3 regions of the Citrobacter koseri ATCC BAA-895 genome follow, and region 2 is predicted to be linked to each of the others. Evidence: predicted binding sites of a transcription regulator. Region 2 holds the regulator's gene; each other region holds the start of a gene.
What was found. Region 2 encodes CRP, which controls carbon source genes, mostly activating them, when cyclic AMP is high. Its sites were predicted from a motif close to ATGTGANNNNNNTCACAT; they were not measured.
Positions count from the first base shown of each region.

Region 1: epd (erythrose-4-phosphate dehydrogenase) is a predicted target of CRP. The motif match lies at 2,283-2,300, and genes of this name have one in related genera.
Region 3: rhaS (HTH-type transcriptional activator RhaS) is a predicted target of CRP. The motif match lies at 2,479-2,496, and genes of this name have one in related genera.

Region 1 is NC_009792.1:3,980,869-3,985,083, reverse strand. It holds gene CKO_RS18340 (energy-coupling factor ABC transporter ATP-binding protein) at 1-395, opposite strand, end outside; gene CKO_RS18335 (energy-coupling factor transporter transmembrane component T) at 383-1,090, opposite strand; gene CKO_RS18330 (ECF transporter S component) at 1,090-1,668, opposite strand; gene CKO_RS18325 (PPC domain-containing DNA-binding protein) at 1,694-2,119, opposite strand; gene epd (erythrose-4-phosphate dehydrogenase) at 2,494-3,513, shown strand; gene pgk (phosphoglycerate kinase) at 3,595-4,215, shown strand, end outside.
Region 2 is NC_009792.1:4,376,299-4,380,513, forward strand. It holds gene CKO_RS20370 (phosphoribulokinase) at 1-773, shown strand, start outside; gene CKO_RS20375 (OsmC family protein) at 923-1,327, opposite strand; gene crp (cAMP-activated global transcriptional regulator CRP) at 1,635-2,267, shown strand; gene CKO_RS20390 (YccS/YhfK family putative transporter) at 2,319-4,215, shown strand, end outside.
Region 3 is NC_009792.1:2,869,297-2,873,511, reverse strand. It holds gene rhaA (L-rhamnose isomerase) at 1-858, opposite strand, end outside; gene rhaB (rhamnulokinase) at 855-2,324, opposite strand; gene rhaS (HTH-type transcriptional activator RhaS) at 2,625-3,461, shown strand; gene rhaR (HTH-type transcriptional activator RhaR) at 3,615-4,215, shown strand, end outside.

The DNA.
Region 1 (4,215 bases), 400 kb from region 2:
CATTCCGTCAGCGAGAGCGCGGCATCAACGCGACGCAGGATCTCCGCTTCTCTGAGCGCAAGGTTTTCCGGGCCGAACGCGATCTCTTCCTCTACGCTGAAGGTACAGCCGGAAAGTTGCAGCCAGGGCGACTGCTGGACAAGCTGGATGGTTTGCGCGTGTTCCGCCAGGGAGCGCTGCCCTATGGGCGTGCATAACAGTTCGCCTTTGCCGTCGATCGCGCCGGGAAGAAAATCGGGAAACCAGCCCGCCATTAACTGCGCCAGCGTACTTTTTCCGCTGCCGTTATTGCCAAAAATCGCCACGATACCGGGCGTGTCGTAATGAAAATCGAAGCACAGCGGGGCGCGCGTCGCATGTGTCGGGTGATAACGGAACTGCTCTAGCGTAACCATATCCACACTCCGGTTTCGACCAGCATCGCCAGTATCATGCTGTAGCGTGCGACCCGTTGCCGGGCGCTGTCCTCCGGCGCCCACAATGTGGTGCGACGGCGATGTAAACGAAACGCCCGCATATCCAATGCCGCGCCGCGAACCGCCAGATCGTTGAGCGCATTGTGCGTTAACGGAACGATAAGCGCAGGCATGGCGCGAAGTCGCTGATACCAACGTTCGTCCAGCGGCACGCCGCGGGCGCGCTGGGCTTCATGAATGATCGACAGCTGGCGTTTTAGCTGTTCGACAACCAGTAGTGGGCCGGCAAACAGGTAGGCGATGCCCGGCGGCAGGCGTGAGGCGAACAGGGCGCGAATAAACTGGCGAACCGGCACGTACTGCATCCACAACTGTGAGGTGGAGACTATCGCCAGAATCCGTAGCCAGAGCGTGACGGCGTGTTGCCAGCGTTGCGGATCGCGCGGCTGGCCGCTGATCCACTCGGTCAGCCAGCCTCCGTGTACCAGCCATAGGCCGAACCCCAGAGAAAACATCAGCCACGCGACATATTTCGCCCGCGGGCGCGTGGCGCTTATCCCCAGTAAACAGAGAAACGTCGCCGCGCTGTACAGCGTGAGCGCCATGCCGGCAGGAAGCAGCAGCGTGGTGCAGGCGGCCAGCGCCCAGAGCGTTAACGAGGTAAAAGGGTGCATTAGCGCACGGGCGACATCGTTGGGAAATGGCGCGTGGTGCGTAATGGCAACTGGCGCAACAGCACCCAGACGATAATCGCGGTCAGGATTTTATCGACCAGATTCGCCCCCAGGACGGTAATCGCAACGGACTCCACCAGGTTCTGACCGACAGAGTGCATCCAGGCGACAAACAGGTCGGCGCCGCTTCCGGTCACACCGCCAAACAGCGTGGTTCGCAGCGGCACGGCGACAACTGTGACCGCCAGCGTAATCACCACGCCGCTGGCCACCACTTTTGGCAGGGTGCGAAACCATCCGGCACGCGCCAGCCAACCGGCGACCAGACCAATCACCATCGCGACCGGCGCAAAGGCGGCGGCGATGGGATCGGTTAATAATCCCCAGAGTACGTTGGTGAGCAACCCGGTTAACATGCCGACAATCGGGCCGAGCAGGACGGCGCTGATCAACGTCCCGATGGAGTCGAGGAAAACCGGTAACTTCAACATGCTGATGAGCTGTCCGCCGATCATATTGATGGCGATAGCAATCACGATCAAAGCCAGGGACTGGCTGGAAAACTGGCGACGCGCCATAGAAAACCTCTTACTGAGTGAAACGTTAACGGGGTGAGATAACCAGTTCTTCATAACCGGAAACAGCGCAGGGCTGGCGGCTAAACGCCAGCGCGTTAAGCTCTCCGATGACTAGCTCAAGCGTGGTGCGAACGGTACAGCCTGCCATCATATGGCCGCCCAGCATTGCGCCTTTTGGGTCGGAAACAGAGAGATGAAGGTGTTCGCCAGTGAGTTCCAGCGTGCCGTTCAGGGAGATGACCTCATACGTTCCGGTGAGCAGGGTGGTTTCCTCTTGCCCGGCGAATCGCAGCGCGACGTCAGTCAGGCTGCCGGTACACCCGGCTATCCACGCGGCGCGCAGTTGGTGCTGTTGGACGAACGCGTGTAGTTGTGAAAAAACTTCCTGGCCGGGAAGCAGGCGCAGCGCATAAAAGCGTGCGGCAGATGAGGGAACTGGCGGCATTGTCATGGTTTGGGGACTCCGAGACTCGGACGTAGCGCTGATAATATAGACGCTGGCTCACGTACTTCCTGATATAAATCAGGATTTGTGATGCGGCAACGAAAAGATATTGCTACGCTTATTCGCCATTCTGGAATATGGAATAAATCGGGCGCTGAAGGGGGCGAAAGTGTGATGCAGGTCAGATAACTGGCTTCTTTGACTGGACAATCATTCCTTTTATTCCTCGTTTCGCTTATTCTAGCTGAAGCGTTTCAGTCGATTAAATGTTCGACAAATAATCAATCAGTCGCAGTTTGCGACAGGTAAGGTTTTCCTCGACGATTTGCTGGATTACTCTGTCAGCCTCATCTGAATCGGGATAGCCTTGCAGGAGACCTATGACCGTACGCGTAGCGATTAATGGCTTTGGTCGCATCGGGCGTAACGTGGTTCGTGCTTTGTATGAATCAGGACGCCGGGCGGAAATCAGCGTGGTGGCAATCAACGAACTTGCGGATGCTGCGGGCATGGCGCATTTGTTGAAATATGACACCAGCCATGGACGTTTTGCATGGGATGTTCGCCAGGAGCGCGAGCAGCTCATCGTCGGTGACGACACGATTCGCATTTTGCACGAGCGAACGCTGGATGCGCTGCCCTGGCGCGAACTGAGTATTGATGTCGTGCTGGATTGCACGGGCGTGTACGGTAATCGTGAACACGGCGAGGCGCATCTTGCCGCTGGCGCGAAAAAAGTGCTCTTTTCACATCCCGGCAGCCACGATCTTGACGCCACCGTCGTGTTTGGCGTGAACCAGGAGCAATTGCGTGCGGAACACCGCATCGTATCGAATGCGTCCTGTACCACGAATTGCATCATCCCCGTCATTAAATTGTTAGATGATGCATACGGCATTGAGTCGGGAACCGTCACGACGATCCACTCCGCTATGCACGATCAGCAGGTGATCGACGCGTACCATTCCGATCTGCGACGCACCCGCGCCGCCAGCCAGTCGATTATTCCGGTTGATACCAAACTGGCGGCGGGCATTACGCGAATTTTCCCGCAGTTCAACGACCGTTTTGAGGCGATTGCGGTACGCGTACCGACCATAAATGTGACGGCGATCGACTTAAGCGTGACGGTGAAAAAGCCGGTAAAAGCCAATGAAGTCAACCAGTTGCTGCAAAAAGCAGCACATGGGGCATTTCATGGTATAGTTGACTATACGGAATTGCCGTTGGTCTCGATAGATTTCAACCACGACCCGCATAGCGCCATCGTTGATGGCACCCAGACACGGGTCAGTGGCGCCCACCTGATCAAGACATTGGTCTGGTGCGATAATGAATGGGGCTTTGCTAACCGAATGCTCGACACGACGTTAGCGATGGCCGCAGTTGGTTTCAAGTAGGACATTTCATGCGCAAAATCCTTCAAAAGGATGAAGCGCATGACGTCTGCAAAACTTTATGAATCAATGAGAGGATTCACCATGTCTGTAATTAAGATGACCGATCTGGATCTTGCTGGTAAACGTGTTTTTATCCGTGCGGATCTGAACGTTCCAGTTAAAGAAGGGAAAGTAACCAGCGACGCGCGTATTCGTGCTTCCCTGCCGACCATCGAACTGGCCCTGAAACAGGGTGCGAAAGTGATGGTTACTTCCCACCTGGGTCGTCCTACCGAAGGCGAGTACAACGAAGAATTCTCTCTGCTGCCGGTTGTTAACTACCTGAAAGACAAACTGTCCAATCCGGTTCGCCTGGTAAAAGATTACCTGGACGGCGTTGAAGTGGCTGCCGGTGAACTGGTGGTTCTGGAAAACGTTCGCTTTAACAAAGGCGAGAAGAAAGACGACGAAGCCCTGTCTAAGAAATACGCTGCGCTGTGCGACGTATTCGTGATGGACGCTTTCGGTACTGCGCACCGCGCCCAGGCTTCTACCCACGGTATCGGTAAATTCGCCGACGTCGCTTGCGCAGGTCCGCTGCTGGCGGCAGAACTGGATGCGCTGGGTAAAGCGCTGAAAGAACCGGCTCGCCCGATGGTGGCTATCGTTGGCGGTTCTAAAGTGTCTACCAAACTGACCGTTCTGGACTCCCTGTCCAAAATC
Region 2 (4,215 bases):
ATCTGCGCGCAGCCGAGGTGGAAGGCGACAGTTTTCATCGTTACACACGCCCCGAAATGGACATGGCGATCCGCAAAGCGCGCGACGCCGGGCGGCATATCAGCTATTTCGGCCCTGAAGCCAACGACTTCAGCCTGCTGGAACAAACCTTTATTGAATACGGACAGACGGGCAAAGGCCAGGCGCGTAAGTATCTTCATACCTACGATGAGGCCGTGCCGTGGAATCAGGTGCCAGGGACGTTTACCCCGTGGCAGCCGCTGCCGGAACCCACCGATGTGCTGTTTTACGAAGGGCTGCACGGCGGCGTGGTAACGCCGCAGCATGATGTCGCGCGTCATGTCGATCTGCTGGTCGGCGTGGTGCCGATCGTCAACCTGGAGTGGATTCAAAAACTGATTCGCGATACCAGCGAGCGCGGCCACTCCCGCGAGGCGGTGATGGATTCCGTTGTCCGCTCAATGGATGACTACATTAATTTCATTACGCCGCAGTTTTCCCGCACCCACATTAACTTCCAGCGCGTGCCCACCGTTGACACTTCCAATCCCTTCGCCGCGAAAGGCATTCCTTCGCTGGACGAAAGTTTTGTGGTCATTCATTTCAGAAATCTGGAAGGGATTGATTTCCCGTGGCTGCTGGCGATGTTGCAGGGGTCGTTTATTTCCCATATCAATACGCTCGTGGTGCCGGGCGGCAAAATGGGGCTGGCGATGGAGCTGATCATGTTGCCGCTGGTTCAGCGACTGATGGAAGGGAAGAAGATCGAATAATCTGTTCGATGTTTGCCGGATGGCGGCTGACGCCTTATCCGGCCTACAGGGTGCGTTTGATATATGCCGGATGGCGGCTGGCGCCTTATCCGGCCTACAGGGTGCGAATTCGTAGGCCTGATAAGCGAAGCGCCATCAGGCAACCGGCATCACGCCGCAATCACTTCATACGAATGGGTAATATTCACCGCTTTTTCTAGCATCAGCGCCACTGAGCAATACTTCTCAGCCGAAAGATCGACCGCCCGCGCAACCGCCGCGTCTTTCAGGTCATTGCCGGTCACAATGAAATGCAGATTGATATGCGTAAACAGGCGCGGCGCTTCTTCACGACGTTCGGACGTCAGCTTCACTTCGCAATTCGTCACATCCTGACGCCCTTTCTGCAAAATAGAAACCACGTCGATTGCGCTACAACCGCCTGCGGCCATCAGCACCATTTCCATCGGGCTTGGCGCTTTATCACCGGAGTTGCCATCCATTAAAACCTGGTGGCCGGAGGCAGACTCTCCCAGAAAGGTTAACCCTTCAACCCACTTTACACGCGCTTGCATATTCGGAACTCCAATGTGTCAATTTTCCTGACAGATTACGCGCACATAACAAATCTCGCAACGGAAGGCGACCTGCGTCATGCTGAAGCGAGACACCAGGAGACACACGGCGAAAGCTATGCTAAAACAGTCGGGATGCTACAGTAATACATTGACGTACTGCATGTATGCAGAGGACATCACATTCAGGCTGCAGTACATTTTCGACAGCCCCCTTCCCAGGAATTCGGGAAACCTATTTTTGCAAACCCAGAGGCAGTGTCGTGTTCTGGCTCTGGAGACAGCTTATAACAGAGGATAACCGCGCATGGTGCTTGGCAAACCGCAAACAGACCCGACTCTCGAATGGTTCTTGTCTCATTGCCACATTCATAAGTACCCATCGAAGAGCACGCTGATTCACCAGGGTGAAAAAGCGGAAACGTTGTACTACATCGTTAAAGGCTCAGTGGCAGTGTTGATCAAAGATGAAGAAGGGAAAGAAATGATCCTTTCTTATCTGAATCAGGGCGATTTTATTGGCGAACTGGGCCTGTTTGAAGAAGGTCAGGAACGCAGTGCCTGGGTACGTGCCAAAACGGCCTGTGAAGTCGCTGAAATTTCTTACAAGAAATTCCGTCAGTTGATCCAGGTAAACCCGGATATTCTGATGCGCCTGTCTTCCCAGATGGCTCGCCGTCTGCAAGTGACATCTGAGAAAGTCGGTAACCTCGCCTTCCTCGACGTAACGGGCCGTATCGCTCAGACCCTGCTGAACCTGGCGAAACAACCTGACGCGATGACTCACCCGGATGGCATGCAGATCAAAATCACCCGTCAGGAGATCGGCCAGATCGTTGGCTGCTCCCGTGAAACCGTGGGGCGTATTCTGAAAATGCTCGAAGATCAGAATCTGATCTCCGCTCACGGTAAGACCATCGTCGTCTACGGCACACGTTAATCCCGTCGGAATGGCGCATTACCGGGTAATGCGCCATTTTTGTTTGCACCGATGTGGCGAAGACTGATTTACCATCCTGAGATCAACTACGCACTACGGCAAACGCTGGTGCTGTGCCTGCCTGTGGCTATCGGCCTGATCATCGGCCAGTTGCACCTGGGACTGCTGTTCTCGCTCGTTCCCGCCTGCTGCAATATTGCCGGTCTTGATACCCCGCATAAACGCTTTTTCAAACGCTTAATCATCGGCGGATCGCTGTTTGCCGGATGCAGCCTGATTACACAACTGCTGCTGGCGCGCGACATCCCCCTGCCGCTGATCCTCACCGGGCTGACGCTGCTGCTCGGCGTCACGGCAGAAATCAGCCCGCTGCATGCAAGGCTGCTGCCCGCTTCACTGATTGCCGCCATTTTCACGCTAAGCCTGGCGGGGAACATGCCGGTCTGGGAGCCGCTGCTCATCTATGCGCTCGGCACGCTATGGTATGGGCTGTTTAACTGGTTCTGGTTCTGGCTGTGGCGCGAACAGCCGCTGCGCGAGTCGCTCAGCCTGCTGTATCGCGAGCTGGCCGACTATTGCGAGGCCAAATACAGCCTGCTCACGCAGCATATCGATCCAGAAAAAGCGCTGCCGCCTCTGCTGGTGCGCCAGCAGAAAGCGGTAGATCTCATTACCCAGTGTTACCAGCAGATGCACATGCTGTCGGCCCAGCACAATAATGACTACAAGCGCCTGCTGCGCGCCTTCCAGGAAGCGCTGGACTTACAGGAGCATATCTCCGTTAGTTTGCATCAGCCGGAGGAGGTTCAGAAGCTGGTGGAGCGCAGCCACGCGGAACAGGTTATTCGCTGGAATGCGCAAACCGTCGCTGCCCGCCTGCGCATCATCGCGGATGACATCCTGTATCACCGTCTGCCCAGCCGTTTTTCGATGGAGAAGCAGACTGGCGCGCTGGAAAAAATCGCCAATCAGCACCCGGAAAACCCTGTCGGGCAGTTTTGCTACTGGCACTTTAGCCGTATTGCCCGCGTATTACGCACTCAGCGTCCGCTGTACGCACGCGACCTGATGGCTGATAAACAGCGTCGCCTGCCGCTGCTGCCCGCGCTGAAAAGCTATTTATCGTTTAAATCGCCCGCGCTGCGCAACGCCGGGCGAATCAGCGTCATGTTAAGTATCGCCAGTCTGATGGGCAGCGCCTTACATCTGCCCAAGCCGTACTGGATTCTGATGACCATCCTGTTCGTCACGCAAAACGGCTACGGCGCGACGCGCGTACGCATTCTGCACCGTTCAGCGGGTACGCTGGCCGGTCTGGTGGTGGCGGGCGTCACGTTGCACTTTCGCATTCCTGAAGGCTACACGCTGGCATTAATGCTGATCATTACGCTGGTGAGCTATCTGACCATTCGCAAAAACTACGGCTGGGCGACGGTTGGCTTTACGGTGACGGCGGTCTATACCCTGCAACTGCTGACGCTCAACGGCGAACAGTTCATCGTGCCGCGATTTATTGATACGGTCATTGGCTGCCTGATTGCTTTTGGCGGGATGGTCTGGCTCTGGCCGCAGTGGCAAAGCGGCCTTTTGCGTAAGAATGCCCACGACGCGCTGGAAGCGGACCAGGAGGCCATTCGGCTGATCCTCAGCAACGACCCGCAGCCAACGCCGCTGGCGTACCAGCGAATGCGGGTGAACCAGGCGCACAATACGCTGTTTAACTCGCTGAATCAGGCGATGCAGGAACCGGGGTTTAACACGCACTATCTGGAAGATATGAAACTGTGGGTAACGCACAGCCAGTTTATCGTTGAGCACGTCAACGCCATGACCACGCTGGCGCGCGAGCATACGATGCTGACGCCGGATCTGGCGCAGCGCTATCTGGAATCCTGCGAAATTGCGCTCCAGCGCTGTCAGCAGCGGCTGGAGTATGACGCGCCGGGCG
Region 3 (4,215 bases), 1.5 Mb from region 2:
GTGCAGCAGCAGGCGCGGCACATACAGCATGGCGGCGGAAATCTTGTCGGAAATCACTTCGGTCGGATGGAAGTGGCCCGCGTCGAGGCACAGCGCGGTCTGGCGGCTGGTGGCGTAGCCCATGTAGAACTCGTTGGAGCCGACGGTATAGCTTTCCGCGCCAATACCGAACAGTTTGCTTTCCACGGCGTCGATGTGATGCGCCGGGTTCAGTTTTTCGCTGATCACCTCGTCCAGCGCCTCCAGCAGGCGTTGGCGCGGCGCTAAGCGGTCAACGGTGATGTCTTTCATGCCATCCGGGACCCAGATGTTCATCACCGACGGCGTGCCCAGTTGCTCACCGAAGTACGCAGATACGCGGCGGCTGGCCTTGCAGTGGTCAATCCAGAACTGGCGAATGTTGTCGTCCGCGTGCGCCAGGGTAAAGCCGTCAGCGCTCAGCGGGTGAGAAAAGCAGGAGGGGTTGAAGTCCAGCCCTAACTGGTTCGCTTTTGCCCATTCCACCCAGTTTTTGAAGTGCTCCGGTTTGATCTGGTCGCGGGACACCGGCGTGTCAGACTCCAGATAGATTGCGTGTAAGTTCAGGCGTTTTGGCCCCGGGATCAGGCTTAGCGCCTGTTCCAGGTCGGCGCGCAGCTCGCTGGCGCTGCGCGCTTTACCGGGATAGTTACCGGTGGCCTGAATACCGCCGGTGAGCGATCCTTCCGGGTTTTCGAATCCGGCGACGTCATCGCCCTGCCAGCAGTGCATCGATACCGGCAGACGATCGAGCTGGCGTAACGCCTCCTCGACATCAATACCTACCGCAGCAAAACGTTGTTTTGCCAGTTCCCAGGCTTGTTCAAGTTGAGTGGTCATGCGCAAAGCTCCTTTGTCTGTCGTTTTGATTGAAACTGCGCAACGTGGCGGGCAATTTCACTGTCAGGATTTGGGGTAAAGGTCGTCAGGTCGTAGTTGGTTCTTACCACCTGACGGAAGTCGTCAACGTTGTTCAGTTCGTCCAGCGTCATGAGCTGGATGCCGATATTGCCGAGGGTGGAAGCCTCAATCGGCCCGGCCATCACGCGAATGCCGCAGGCATCAGCGCACAGCTGGTTCAGCAGGGCGTTCTGGCAACCTCCGCCGACGATGTGCAGCTGGCTAAAGGCTTCACCGCGCAGGTTCGCCAGCTCCTGCAACACATCGGCATACAGCAGCGCCAGACTGTCGAAAATGCAGCGTGCCAGTTCGGCGTTACGGGTGGGTTCCGGCTGGCCGGATTCACGGCAGGCCGCCTGGATCTCCGCGCTCATATCGGCGGGGTTGATAAAGCGATCGTCATTCGGGTTTATCAGGAAACGGCAGGCCGGAAGCGACTGGGTCTCGGCGATCAGCGCGGGCAGGTCGGTAATCTGGCGCTCTTTCAGTACGCGCTGAAGCAGCCAAAGCCCCATGATGTTTTTCAGCACCCGGTAGCGGCCTTCTGCGCCGCCTTCATTGGTGATGTTCGCCGCCAGCGCCACGTCATCGGTGTAAGGTGTTCTGCTCTCGAAGCCCATCAACGACCAGGTGCCGGAAGAGAGATAAGCGCTGTTTTTATCGGCCAGCGGAGAGGCGATCACCGCGCTGGCGGTGTCGTGACTGGCGACGGCGACCACCGGAATCTGATTTTTCTGTGGGCAGATCCAGTAGCCGATCACGTTGCCCGGATGGGTAGGTCTGCCAAACCAGGCTTTGTTGGCGCCGGTCCAGTCCAGCAGGGCATCGTCCCAGTCATCGCTGTTGATATTGACGAGCTGCGTGGTGGTGGCGTTGGTGTATTCCCAGTTCATTTCGCCCGTCAGGCGGAAACTGAAATAGTCGGGGATCAGCAGGGCATGCGCCACCTGCGGGATAAGTTCAGGCTGTTGTTCAACCAGCGCGCGGAGCTGATACAGCGTATTGAACGGCAGAAACTGAATGCCGCTGCGGCGATAGATATCATGCTTACCGAGCTGCGCCAGCGCCTGCTGCATCACCCCCGTGGTACGGTTGTCGCGATAAGATACGGGCAGACCGACGCGCTGGCCGTGCTTGTCGAGCAGCACATAGTCCACGCCCCAGGTATCAATGCCGATGCTGTCAATACGGATACCTTCATCGCAGACTTTCTCCAGTCCAAGGCGAATTTCATTTTCCAGGCTGTCGATATCCCAGGCGTCGAACCCGTCTGTTTTTTGCAAACAGTTCGCGAAGCGGTGGATTTCACGCAGCGTCAGGGCGTGTTGTTCACTGTCGTAACGCGCCAGCATTACGCGCCCGCTGGATGCCCCGAGATCGACAGCGACACAATGGCGAAAAGTCATGGTGAAGTCCTTCTGAGTTTCATTGCACTCAGTCTAAGAACCCCCAGGAAGGCGTACCTTCCTGTTACTGACAGGTTAAATTGGCCGCTGGCAAGGAGGCAAAGGTGAACGTGATAGCGTTCACAATTTCCGTTTATCAGCGTGAATTGGCCGGATGTGACGGCGTCCGCATTTCCTGATCTTTCCCGTCCTTTCTTGAAAAAACGACCGGGTTTGCGCGCTTTGGCGTTAAAAATTTAAGGTGAGGGTAGTAACCCTTAATTACTATTTCTGACATGTTTCTCATATCAGGAAGCCATCATGACCGTACTGCATAGCGTGGATTTTTTTCCGTCAGGTAAAGCGCCCGTGGCCATTGAACCCCGGCTTCCTCAGTCCGCTTTTCCTGAACATCATCATGATTTTCACGAGATTGTGATTGTTGAACATGGCACCGGCATTCATGTGTTCAATGGGCAGCCCTACACCATTAGCGGCGGTACGGTCTGCTTTGTTCGCGATCATGACAGACATCTGTATGAACACACCGACAACCTGTGTCTGACGAATGTGCTCTATCGCTCGCCGGACGCGTTTCAGTTTCTGGCAGGGCTGAACCAGCTCTTGCCGCAGGAACAGGATGGGCAGTACCCGTCACACTGGCGCGTGAATCAGAGCGCGTTGCAGCAGGTGCGGCAACTGGTGGCGCAGATGGAAAACGCCGGAGACGAGATGGACACGCCTGCGGTCGCCAACCGTGAAATTCTGTTTATGCAGTTGCTGGTGCTGCTGCGTAAAAGCAGCCTGATGGAAGGGGCAGCCAATAACGATGCGCGGCTGAATCAGTTGCTGGCCTGGCTGGAGGATCATTTTGCTGAAGAGGTGTGCTGGGAGTCGATAGCCGACAAGTTTTCGCTCTCGCTGCGCACGCTGCACCGTCAGCTCAAACAACAGACCGGCCTGACGCCGCAGCGCTATCTTAACCGTCTGCGGCTTATCAAGGCTCGCCATCTGCTGCGTCACAGTGATGAAAGCGTCACAGATATCGCGTATCGCTGCGGTTTTGGCGACAGTAACCATTTTTCGACGCTGTTTCGCCGGGAATTTGACTGGTCGCCCAGGGATATTCGCCAGGGGCGGGACGCATTGCTACAGTAACGCGAAAGCTATCACCGTTTTTTGTCGCCAATTTGCTGATAATCGTCCCCTTCAATGCCGGATGGCGGCTTCACCTTATCCGGCCTACGGCGGCGATCTGTAGGCCAGATAAGCGTAGCGCCATCCGGCAAGCATTCAACGTGAGGTGCTGCGGTGGCAAATCAGTTAGTCCTTCTGAAAAAAGACTTTTTTGCGAATGACGGCCAGGCTGTCGCGGTTGCCGATCGCTATCCGCAAAATGTGTTCGCGGAACATACACACGAGTTTTGTGAACTGGTGTTGGTCTGGCGCGGCAACGGTTTGCATGTGCTCAACGATCGCCCTTACCGCATCACGCGTGGCGATCTGTTTTATATTCGCGCCGAGGACAGACACTCCTACACCTCCGTTAACGATTTGGTTTTGCAGAATATTATTTACTGCCCGGAGCGGTTGACCCTGAATCTTGGCTGGGAAAGCGCCATTCCGGGCTTTAACGGCAGTGAACGGAGCCCGCACTGGCGGCTGGGCAGCGTGGGGATGAATCAGGCGCGGCAGGTTATCAGCCAGCTTGAACATGAGAGCAATCAGGGCGATCCGCTGGCGAATGAGATGGCGGAACTGCTATTTGGTCAGCTGGTGATGACGCTGAAAAGACACCGCTATGCCACCGATGATCTCCCGACCAGAGCGAGCGAAACGTTGCTGGATAAATTGATTACCGCACTGGCCGGCAGCCTGGAGCGCCCCTTTGCGCTGGATGCGTTTTGCGACC